2 regions of the Lysinibacillus sp. FSL K6-0075 genome follow, and region 1 is predicted to be linked to the other one. Evidence: a T-box and tRNA genes for the amino acid it is inferred to sense, from the RefSeq annotation. Region 1 holds a T-box; the other holds one or more tRNA genes.
The links. The T-box of region 1 lies ahead of leuS (leucine--tRNA ligase). A T-box ahead of a tRNA ligase gene usually reads a tRNA of that ligase, here a tRNA-Leu.

Region 1 (5,975 bases):
CTCGTAAAGCGTTGGGAAAACAATTTAAAGCGTCAGTTAGTATTTGGCGTAACGCTGATTGCTTTTTCCTTCGGCATTATTGCCTTTGCGAGTGATTTTAAAATGTTTGGAGTAGCGATGCTTGTCTTAACATTTGGCGAAATGTTTTATACCCCGGCATTACCAACGATTGCTAATCAACTGGCACCAAAGGGGCGACAAGGGTTCTATCAAGGCATTATCAATAGTGCTGCCACTGGAGGACGGATGATTGGTCCACTATTTGGCGGTATTATGGTGGATCAATTTGGCATGATTCCTCTTGTTTTAACATTAGTGGTCGTTGTACTATTAGCGATTATTCCATGTCTAACATATGATTATCCTTTAAAGAAGAACAAAATAGTAGCAGATTAATAATATCGCAATGAAAAGAGCAAAAACGAGTGGTAAGCACTTGGTTTTGCTCTTTTTTTAATAGTAGATATTGAAAAATTCTTGTGACAGGATTACAATCATACATATTCAAATATTTGAATATGTAGTTATGTGGAGGGGTTTTTATGGAAGAGGGCTTACAACAGTTTAAGGCGGATTTTTTTAAAGCATTAGCACATCCGTTACGCATCAGAATACTTGAACTCCTTGTGGATGGTCATAAAAGTGTCAATGAGATTCAAGATTGCTTAGAGAAGGAGGGTTCCGCAGTTTCTCAGCAATTAAGTGTATTACGTGCCAAAAATATCGTTTATGGCGTGAAGGAAGGAAAAAAAGTTTATTATTCTTTAAGTGACCCAATGATTGGTGCATTACTTGGGGTGGCAAAGGATATTTTTAATAACCATTTGGTTCATACCATTTCGAGATTAGAGGAAATGACAAGTAATGAAGGTGACGAAGAGAATAAGTAAATCAATGATGATGAAAAATTGGGCTTTGCTTATTATTTCGAAGGGAAGATTTATCTATGAAGTCACTGTTTACAGGACGCTTTGAAGGGTATTCAGTTCATCATGTAAAGAAGGATTTATTGTCAGGAATTATTGTCGGAATCGTTGCTATTCCACTTGCCATGTCCTTTGCCATCGCATCGGGTGTGAAACCTGAATATGGGATCTATACGGCATGTATTGCAGGTATTCTTATTTCTCTTTTTGGTGGATCCAAATATCAAATAGGTGGGCCAACTGGGGCGTTTGTGCCAATTCTATTGGGCATTGTTCTTACTTATGGCTATGAAGATTTATTGCTTGCGGGTTTAATGGCAGGGATTATGCTTTGTGTCATGGGCTTTTTTAAGCTAGGGACTTTAATTAAATTTATTCCACGTCCTGTAACAGTTGGCTTTACAGCAGGTATAGCTGTGATTATTTTTACAGGTCAAATTGCCAACTTTTTAGGACTATCAAATGTTAAAAGGCACGAGTATTTTATCGCCAATATTCAGGAAATCATGAAGCAGCTTGGTACGACAAATATGTATAGTATTCTTACTGCCGTCCTATGCTTGGTGACAATATTGATCACACCAAAATTTTTTCCAAAGGTTCCTGGTGCATTAGCGGGTATCGTTGTCTCTACACTTGTGGCAACTTTCTTCTTTTCAGGACAAGTTGCTACCATTGCAACAGCTTATGGTCAAATTCCTAATACATTACCTCATTTTGCCTTACCGAACATCACGCTTGAACGATTACAACAACTTATTGGTCCAGCATTTGTCATTGCGATGCTAGGTGGTATTGAGTCTCTATTATCTGCAGTTGTTGCGGATGGGATGACAAATAGTAAGCATAACAGTAATCGTGAGCTAATTGGTCAGGGGATTGCTAATATTGTGACGCCATTGTTCGGTGGTATTCCAGCAACAGGGGCCATCGCACGCACAGCGACCAATATAAAAACAGGGGCAGTATCTCCTATGTCGGGTATCATACATGGTGTGTTTGTTTTAATCACATTATTGTTATTAGCTCCATATGCATCTCATATTCCGTTAGCAAGTATGGCTCCGGTTTTGATGGTCGTAGCTTGGAATATGAGTGAACGACATCATTTTGCACATATCGTAAAATTAAAATCAGGCGATTCACTGGTGTTATTGATTACCTTTTTATTAACGGTATTCACTAGTCTCACATTAGCAGTTGAAGTGGGGCTTGTGCTGGCTGTGCTATTATTTGCGAAACGCATGAGTGAAAAGCTTGTTGTCACGAAGGTACTTCCAGACCATTCGAATAAAAGTGAGAAGGTACAGCCATATGTTGTGCATCAACAGCATGATTGCCCGCAAATTAGTATGTACACAATTGAAGGGCCGTTGTTCTTTGGTGCTGCACAAATGTTTGAACAAACAATTGAAAGTACTTTGCATCAGCAACCAAGAGTTTTAATATTACGAATGGGGAAAGTGCCCTTTATGGATTCTACTGGAGAGGCATATTTTAGCAATATCATTGAAAACTATAAGGCACAGGGCGGTACTATTTTGGTAACGGGTGTGCAAGGTGATTTAAAGGATGCTCTTCAGCACAATGGTCTTTACGATAAAATAGGTGCGCAACATTTTTATCAACATACTGGAGAAGCGATTACAAAGGCTTTCAATTATTTGAACGCAAATCAATGTATCGGATGTCAGCATTTTGCATTTCATGAATGCAAGGATTTATCAAAGCCTAAGGAAAAAAAGGAATTAATTGTTCAGTAATGGGTAAGCTGTAAACAAAGGCTTGTGCTTTTCAATACTTTCCATTAGAATAAATGCAATATCATGTAAAGACTGTGATGAGGAATAGTAGATTTGTGGTTCTTTTTAGAGAGCTAGCGGTTGGTGGGAGCTAGTAAGAAAGCAAGTTGAACTCGCCTTCTGAGTCTGCCCGCGTGAAACAGCGTGTGTCGTTTCTTCCGCGTTAAGGAAGCTTGAGCCGAGTGTAATCACTAATCTGGGTGGTACCGCGGGAGTACAAATTCTCTCGTCCCTTCTTTAAGAATGGGGCGAGTTTTTTTATTTTTTAAATATTTTGTCAATTATGATGGAGAGCAGCATGATCAATCGAAGGAGGAAAAAGAATGAGTTTTAATCATGAACAAATTGAAAAAAAGTGGCAGCAATATTGGGCTGATAACAAAACATTCAAAACTGAAAATGAAATAGAGAAGCCTAAATTTTACGCATTAGATATGTTCCCATATCCGTCTGGTGCAGGACTCCATGTAGGCCATCCAGAAGGGTATACGGCAACTGATATTCTATCGCGCTTTAAACGTATGCAAGGCTACAATGTACTACATCCAATGGGCTGGGATGCTTTCGGTTTGCCAGCTGAGCAATATGCGCTTGATACAGGGAATGATCCAGCTGAATTTACAGCTAAAAATATTGCGACATTTAAACGTCAAATTCAAGAGCTAGGCTTCAGCTATGATTGGGATCGTGAAATTAACACGACTGATCCAGAGTATTATAAATGGACACAATGGATTTTTATCCAGCTTTATAAGAAAGGTTTAGCTTATGTGGATGAAGTGGCTGTTAACTGGTGTCCAGCACTCGGCACGGTATTAGCTAACGAAGAAGTGATTGATGGGAAATCAGAGCGTGGTGGTCATCCAGTGGAACGCCGACCAATGAAGCAATGGATGCTTAAAATTACAGCCTATGCTGATCGTTTAATCGATGACCTAGAAGAAGTTGATTGGCCTGAGTCTATTAAAGATATGCAGCGCAATTGGATTGGCCGTTCAGAAGGGGCAGAAGTGACATTTACCATTGACGGTTCAGATCAAAACTTCACCGTTTTCACAACACGCCCTGATACATTATTTGGTGCTACATACTGTGTGCTTGCACCAGAGCATAAATTAGTGGAACAAATTACAACAGCTGACCAACGCCATGCTGTTGAGACTTATTTAGAGAAAGTTAAAATGAAATCTGACCTAGAGCGTACAGATTTAGCGAAAGAAAAAACAGGCGTATTTACAGGTGCTTATGCAGTGAATCCGATTAACGGTAAAAAAGTGCCGATTTGGATTGCTGACTATGTGTTAGTGTCTTATGGTACAGGTGCTATTATGGCGGTGCCAGCACATGACGAGCGTGACTATGAATTTGCGACTGAATTTGGCTTAGACATCGTTCCTGTACTTGAAGGTGGAGACATTAGTAAAGAAGCGTTTACAGGTGATGGTCAACATATTAACTCTGAATTCCTTAATGGCTTAAATAAAGCAGATGGCATTGCAAAAGCCATTGAATGGTTAGAGGAAAAAGGTGTAGGGGAGAAGAAAACTTCTTATCGTCTACGTGACTGGTTATTCTCTCGTCAGCGTTATTGGGGTGAACCAATTCCAATGATTCATTGGGAAGATGGCACGATTACGCCAGTTCCAGAATCAGAATTACCATTAATGCTGCCAAAAACAGATAATATCCGTCCATCGGGTACTGGTGAATCACCGCTAGCTAATATTGCTGAATGGGTGAATGTTGTCGATCCAGAAACAGGCAAAAAAGGACGTCGTGAAACAAATACAATGCCACAGTGGGCAGGTTCTAGCTGGTACTTCTTACGCTATATCGATCCTACAAATACAGAAGCGATTGCAGATCCAGCGTTACTAAAACGATGGTTACCGGTTGATATTTATATTGGTGGCGCGGAGCATGCCGTATTGCATTTACTTTACGCTCGCTTCTGGCATAAAGTTCTGTATGATTTAGGCGTTGTTCATACGAAAGAGCCATTCCAAAAATTATTTAACCAAGGAATGATTCTAGGTGAAGGTAACGAGAAAATGTCTAAATCGAAAGGCAATGTCGTCAACCCAGATGAAATCATTTCGTCACATGGTGCTGATACATTACGTTTATATGAAATGTTCATGGGACCACTTGAGGCATCTGTTGCATGGTCTACAAATGGTTTAGATGGAGCACGCCGCTTCTTAGACCGTATCTGGCGTCTATTTGTCAATGAAGAAGATGGCGCAATCTCAGCAAAAATCCAAGTGTCTAACAATCAATTACTTGAAAAAGCATACCACCAAACAGTGAAAAAAGTGACAGAGGATTATGAAGGCATCCGCTTTAACACAGCTATTTCACAAATGATGGTCTTTATCAATGATTGCTATAAAGCAGATGTGATTCCAACGGCTTATGCTGAAGGCTTTGTTAAAATGCTAGCACCAATCGCTCCGCATATTGCAGAAGAACTATGGCAATTATTAGGGCATAAATCAACACTTTCATACGAGCAATGGCCAACATATGATGAAACAAAACTTGTAGATGATGAAGTGGAAATTGCCGTGCAAGTGGCTGGTAAAGTACGTGCGAAAATTGTTGTAGCGAAAGAAGCGTCAAAAGAGGATATCGAAAAAGTAGCGCTTGCTGATGAAAAAGTTCAAGAATACATGGCAGGAAAGAACTTAGTGAAAATCATCGTTATTCCAGGCAAACTTGTCAATATTGTCGTGAAATAAAGAAATATAAATTAAAAATGTACATTACTAAATTCAATTTTAGTGATGTACATTTTTTAATTTGGAGTAACTTTATAGCGATAAATGAGGAAAAAACTACACCCAGCTATCTGAGTGCAGTTCAAATAATAGTTCCTTATTCAATTTAAATAATCAATCCAACAATAATAGCTGTTAGGATACTTACAAGTGTAGCGCCGTACAATAATTTTAAACCAAACCGAGCAACGACATTGCCTTGCCTTTCATTCAACCCTTTTACAGCTCCTGAAATAATACCAATTGATGAAAAGTTGGCAAAGGATACGAGGAATACAGAAATAATGCCTAGTGTACGTTCACTCATGGACTCAGCGACGTCACCAAGGTTAATCATAGCAACAAATTCGTTTGTCACTAATTTGGTTGCCATAATACCGCCAGCAGCAACAGCATCTGCCCATGGGATACCCATTAGGAAAGCGACTGGTGCAAAGATATAGCCTAATATTTCTTGGAACGATATA
Region 2 (5,975 bases), 420 kb from region 1:
TTTGTAGAATGAACCGGCGAGTTACGATTACGTGCGAGGTTAAGCTTTAGAAGGCGGAGCCGCAGCGAAAGCGAGTCTGAATAGGGCGAAATAGTACGTGGTCGTAGACCCGAAACCAGGTGATCTACCCATGTCCAGGGTGAAGGTGAGGTAACACTTACTGGAGGCCCGAACCCACGCACGTTGAAAAGTGCGGGGATGAGGTGTGGGTAGCGGAGAAATTCCAATCGAACTTGGAGATAGCTGGTTCTCTCCGAAATAGCTTTAGGGCTAGCCTCGTGATGAGAATACTGGAGGTAGAGCACTGTTTGGACTAGGGGGCCATCCCGGTTTACCGAATTCAGACAAACTCCGAATGCCAGATATTTATACACGGGAGTCAGACTGCGAGTGATAAGATCCGTAGTCAAAAGGGAAACAGCCCAGACCACCAGCTAAGGTCCCAAAGTAATCGTTAAGTGGAAAAGGATGTGGCGTTGCACAGACAACCAGGATGTTGGCTTAGAAGCAGCCATCATTTAAAGAGTGCGTAATAGCTCACTGGTCGAGTGACGCTGCGCCGAAAATGTATCGGGGCTAAACGATTCACCGAAGCTGTGGATTGACATCTACGATGTCAGTGGTAGGAGAGCGTTCTAAGTGCGTTGAAGTCAGACCGGAAGGACTGGTGGAGCGCTTAGAAGTGAGAATGCCGGTATGAGTAGCGAAAGACGGGTGAGAATCCCGTCCACCGTATGACTAAGGTTTCCTGAGGAAGGCTCGTCCGCTCAGGGTTAGTCGGGACCTAAGCCGAGGCCGATAGGCGTAGGCGATGGACAACAGGTTGATATTCCTGTACCACCTCCTCACCGTTTGAGAAATGGGGGGACGCAGTAGGATAGGGTAAGCGCGCTGTTGGATATGCGCGTCCAAGCAGTAAGGCGTGTGTGTAGGCAAATCCGCACACTGTAACGTTGAGCTGTGATGGCGAGTCCGTATGGACGAAGTTCCTGATTTCACACTGCCAAGAAAAGCCTCTATCGAGGTGAGAGGTGCCCGTACCGCAAACCGACACAGGTAGTCGAGGAGAGAATCCTAAGGTGTGCGAGAGAACTCTCGTTAAGGAACTCGGCAAAATGACCCCGTAACTTCGGGAGAAGGGGTGCTCTTGAGCGTGCAAGCGCATGAGAGCCGCAGTGAATAGGCCCAGGCGACTGTTTAGCAAAAACACAGGTCTCTGCAAAACCGTAAGGTGACGTATAGGGGCTGACGCCTGCCCGGTGCTGGAAGGTTAAGAGGAGTGGTTAGCGCAAGCGAAGCTGCGAATTGAAGCCCCAGTAAACGGCGGCCGTAACTATAACGGTCCTAAGGTAGCGAAATTCCTTGTCGGGTAAGTTCCGACCCGCACGAAAGGCGTAACGATCTGGGCACTGTCTCAACGAGAGACTCGGTGAAATTATAGTACCTGTGAAGATGCAGGTTACCCGCGACAGGACGGAAAGACCCCGTGGAGCTTTACTGTAGCCTGATATTGAATTTTGGTACAACTTGTACAGGATAGGTAGGAGCCAGAGATCTCGGAGCGCCAGCTTCGAAGGAGGCGTCGGTGGGATACTACCCTGGTTGTATTGAAATTCTAACCCATGCCCCTTAGCGGGGCAGGAGACAGTGTCAGGCGGACAGTTTGACTGGGGCGGTCGCCTCCTAAAAGGTAACGGAGGCGCCCAAAGGTTCCCTCAGAATGGTTGGAAATCATTCGTAGAGTGTAAAGGCACAAGGGAGCTTGACTGCGAGACCTACAAGTCGAGCAGGGTCGAAAGACGGGCTTAGTGATCCGGTGGTTCCGCATGGAAGGGCCATCGCTCAACGGATAAAAGCTACCCCGGGGATAACAGGCTTATCTCCCCCAAGAGTCCACATCGACGGGGAGGTTTGGCACCTCGATGTCGGCTCATCGCATCCTGGGGCTGTAGTCGGTCCCAAGGGTTGGGCTGTTCGCCCATTAAAGCGGTACGCGAGCTGGGTTCAGAACGTCGTGAGACAGTTCGGTCCCTATCCGTCGTGGGCGTAGGAAATTTGAGAGGAGCTGTCCTTAGTACGAGAGGACCGGGATGGACACACCGCTGGTGTACCAGTTGTCTTGCCAAAGGCATCGCTGGGTAGCTATGTGTGGACGGGATAAGTGCTGAAAGCATCTAAGCATGAAGCCCCCCTCAAGATGAGATTTCCCATTACGCAAGTAAGTAAGATCCCTCAAAGACGATGAGGTAGATAGGTTCGAGGTGGAAGTGTGGTGACACATGGAGCTGACGAATACTAATCGATCGAGGACTTAACCAAAACGTTTGAAACATTCAATGCACGTTTATCCAGTTTTGAAAGAATAAAATATTATAATATACTTGTAATTTTTATAAGATATGTTATAATAAGTATTGTCTTTCAAATAGTCTAGTGATGATGGCAAAGAGGTCACACCCGTTCCCATACCGAACACGGAAGTTAAGCTCTTTAGCGCCGATGGTAGTTGGGGGCTTCCCCCTGTGAGAGTAGGACGTCGCTAGGCTATATACTAAAATTATTCCGAAGTAGCTCAGTTGGTAGTAGCACCTGACTGTTAATCAGGTTGTCGCAGGTTCGAGTCCTGCCTTCGGAGCCATTCTTGGAGAGTTGTCCGAGTGGCCGAAGGAGCACGATTGGAAATCGTGTAGGCGGTTAACACTGTCTCAAGGGTTCAAATCCCTTACTCTCCGCCAGCACTTTGATTTGTTCCAATAGTTGGCCCCTTGGTCAAGTGGTTAAGACACCGCCCTTTCACGGCGGTAACACGGGTTCGAATCCCGTAGGGGTCACCATTTAAATACCCAGATGGAGGATTAGCTCAGCTGGGAGAGCATCTGCCTTACAAGCAGAGGGTCGGCGGTTCGAGCCCGTCATCCTCCACCATTATTTTTTACAATAGTATATATCATTATCGCGGGGTGGAGCAGTGGTAGCTCGTCGGGCTCATAACCCGAAGGTCGTTGGTTCAAATCCGGCCCCCGCAACCAAATGGTCCCGTGGTGTAGCGGTTAACATGCCTGCCTGTCACGCAGGAGATCGCCGGTTCGATCCCGGTCGGGACCGCCATTTATTTTAATAACATGGGTCAGTAGCTCAGTTGGTAGAGCATTAGATTGAAGCTCTAAGTGTCGGCGGTTCGATTCCGTCCTGACCCATCATGTTTTTTTGCCGGTGTAGCTCAGTTGGTAGAGCAACTGACTTGTAATCAGTAGGTCGTGGGTTCGACTCCTATCGCCGGCACCATGTATTCCCGGAGGGGTAGCGAAGTGGCTAAACGCGGCGGACTGTAAATCCGCTCCTTAGGGTTCGGCGGTTCGAATCCGTCCCCCTCCACCAGTTTTAATCTAATAGGGGCATAGTTTAACGGTAGAATAGAGGTCTCCAAAACCTTTGATGTGGGTTCGATTCCTACTGCCCCTGCCAATTTAATTTTATGGCGGTTGTGGCGAAGTGGTTAACGCACCTGATTGTGGTTCAGGCATTCGTGGGTTCGATTCCCATCAGTCGCCCCATTTAATTTTAAATTAGAATAATACCAAATAGTAATTATGGCGGTTGTGGCGAAGTGGTTAACGCACCTGATTGTGGTTCAGGCATTCGTGGGTTCGATTCCCATCAGTCGCCCCATTTTTATCTAATTATCTTTTGGGGTATAGCCAAGCGGTAAGGCAACGGATTTTGATTCCGTCATGCCCTGGTTCGAATCCAGGTACCCCAGCCATTTTTTGCGGAAGTAGTTCAGTGGTAGAACACCACCTTGCCAAGGTGGGGGTCGCGAGTTCGAACCTCGTCTTCCGCTCCAAGTATGATGGCGGCATAGCCAAGTGGTAAGGCACAGGTCTGCAACACCTTTATCACCGGTTCAAATCCGGTTGCCGCCTCCATATTTTAACTGCTAATCGGTTTATCCGATTTTTTTTATCGCCATTATGCCGGTGTGGCGGAATTGGCAGACGCGCACGACTCAAAATCGTGTTCCTTTGGAGTGTCGGTTCGACCCCGACCACCGGTATCTAAAACTAGCAATAGAATGCTACGTATCAAGGCTTCACACTTAATTGTGTGGAGTCTTTTTTGTGTTCCTTTACACTACAAAATCAATTCAAGTAGTGTGCGGAGGTAGTGTAACAGAGCCTTTGTATGCAACAATTGCTGTTAATATCCCGACTTCGATAGTTGATTGTCCAATAGAATAATAGGGAATATAACCCAAAAGAAAAAACGTCACTACGGTTAAGTAAATGACGTTTTGTGATGTTATTGATCTCGTGATTTATTTGTGGTCATTTCTATTAAGTCTTGAATAAACTCAGGAGTCTCAATGGATGTAAAAATTTAGAAACTTGTTGTCGCGCTTGTTTCTCATTGTATGGGAACGGTCATGGGCCAATTTTATCAATTCAATCGCCAAACTCTTCTTGTACACGTTCTTCAATCCATAGGCTTTTGCGTTCAAAGCGATATTTAAGTGATAAAGTTCTTTGTCTGTTAGCGGTCTTTCTTCCATATATAAAACCCTCCGCCGATAATTTTTTTGTATCTTAGTAATTGGTGGATTTTAGTAATTAGTATTATGATAATAAATTGAAAAATAGCAGACAAATAGAAAATTTCCCTATTTTTTATTTTCGAAATATTCTTTTATATAATACCCTTCCTCCTCTGGCGTTGACAAACGAGTTGCTTTTCCTAGGGCTTCTTCACCTCCGCCTTGTTGTAATTTCCAAATTTTATTATGGTCGTCAACGGCGTTTGAAAAATCACCTTTCGACCATCTTTCCAATATTGGAATGTAAAGATCGTTATGTTCATAATCGTTCATTTTACATACAGCCAACAATCGGTCAACCTTTTCTTGTGTTATTTGCTCGTGACCCCATTGAGCACCAGATTGAACCTTTTGGTGAGACATGCTGTGAATGGCTTCATTTATTTTGTCTTCTATTAAGTTGTCAGGATAAAGCAATTCTTCTTTTGTTTTACTTTCGAGAATTGCTCCGTCACCTTCAACAACAATTGTTTTTGTTGAAAGTGAGCAGGTTGAGCAGGTTTTTCTATTGGATTTGTGAATTGAGTGTAAGCAAAAGCTGCACCGATGATGGCTGCTATTACAATGATAATAGTAGTCGATTTTGTTTTTCTTTTCATTCTATTAACTCCTCATTGTAATTTGTATGATTATGTAATTATATATTGCTTTATATTATGTAATTAGGTTAATAATAACAGATTATTATAATTAAACGGGATTGATTAAGGGAAGCAAAACAAAAAAAGTCCATGTTTATTTTTCAAACATGAGCTTTTTTAATAAAATTTAATTTGGACATTGTAAGGCGTTTATTGTTCTTCTACTGATACATTTCTGTAAAAGTATCGATTGCCAATTGATCGTTTCCTTCAATGGTTTCTTTTAGAAGATGTGCATAAGTTCTCATTGTTGTTTCAATGTCTTCATGACCTAAGCGTCTACTTATGTATTCCCCGCAAATCAAATTTTCTGTGAAAAGTGTGAAGTAAAAATGTTCCCTGAGGGCTATTGTTTGCCTGTTACCACATTTGAAGTGGAGACGGACAAGTGTGGGTGCTTTCCCCTCATTTATTTTAATTAGGAATAGTATACTTTTTCTACTTTATATAATGTTTGCTCGATAGTCGAGCAGAGAACGGCATCTACATTGTAAAATTTAACTCGAAAGTATAAACTTTTCAAAAAGTTCTTTATATTATTTTTTTGCTTAAAGGCAGGGAGAAATTCTGAATTTTTCTCCACATCACCAAAACTTTGAATCCATTGCTCTACATGAGTCTGACTAAGTATTTTTCTATTTAATACACTAATTATACATTTTACCATTCTTTCATCTTCCCCATCGGAGTAAACTCGATCTGTTATGGTCATCTTTTCGTAAACCAAATCGAGGATAGTTAAG

Region 2: it encodes a tRNA-Leu, which carries the amino acid that the T-box ahead of leuS (leucine--tRNA ligase) is inferred to sense. The anticodon was not compared.

Annotation. Positions count from the first base shown of each region.
Region 1 covers NZ_CP151947.1:3,758,013-3,763,987, reverse strand. The annotation lists gene MHB65_RS18525 (MFS transporter) at 1-396, shown strand, start outside; gene MHB65_RS18520 (metalloregulator ArsR/SmtB family transcription factor) at 543-890, shown strand; gene sulP (sulfate permease) at 947-2,689, shown strand; T-box leader at 2,755-2,965, shown strand; gene leuS (leucine--tRNA ligase) at 3,052-5,469, shown strand; gene MHB65_RS18505 (nucleoside transporter C-terminal domain-containing protein) at 5,615-5,975, opposite strand, start outside.
Region 2 covers NZ_CP151947.1:4,181,768-4,187,742, reverse strand. The annotation lists rRNA gene MHB65_RS20955 (23S ribosomal RNA) at 1-2,319, shown strand, start outside; rRNA gene rrf (5S ribosomal RNA) at 2,430-2,545, shown strand; tRNA gene MHB65_RS20945 (tRNA-Asn) at 2,562-2,638, shown strand; tRNA gene MHB65_RS20940 (tRNA-Ser) at 2,644-2,735, shown strand; tRNA gene MHB65_RS20935 (tRNA-Glu) at 2,760-2,834, shown strand; tRNA gene MHB65_RS20930 (tRNA-Val) at 2,850-2,925, shown strand; tRNA gene MHB65_RS20925 (tRNA-Met) at 2,955-3,029, shown strand; tRNA gene MHB65_RS20920 (tRNA-Asp) at 3,033-3,108, shown strand; tRNA gene MHB65_RS20915 (tRNA-Phe) at 3,125-3,197, shown strand; tRNA gene MHB65_RS20910 (tRNA-Thr) at 3,210-3,285, shown strand; tRNA gene MHB65_RS20905 (tRNA-Tyr) at 3,295-3,378, shown strand; tRNA gene MHB65_RS20900 (tRNA-Trp) at 3,392-3,465, shown strand; tRNA gene MHB65_RS20895 (tRNA-His) at 3,479-3,554, shown strand; tRNA gene MHB65_RS20890 (tRNA-His) at 3,594-3,669, shown strand; tRNA gene MHB65_RS20885 (tRNA-Gln) at 3,689-3,763, shown strand; tRNA gene MHB65_RS20880 (tRNA-Gly) at 3,770-3,844, shown strand; tRNA gene MHB65_RS20875 (tRNA-Cys) at 3,853-3,926, shown strand; tRNA gene MHB65_RS20870 (tRNA-Leu) at 3,974-4,054, shown strand; gene MHB65_RS20865 (DUF6241 domain-containing protein) at 4,658-5,008, opposite strand; gene MHB65_RS20860 (hypothetical protein) at 4,987-5,190, opposite strand; gene MHB65_RS20855 (DUF2785 domain-containing protein) at 5,651-5,975, opposite strand, start outside.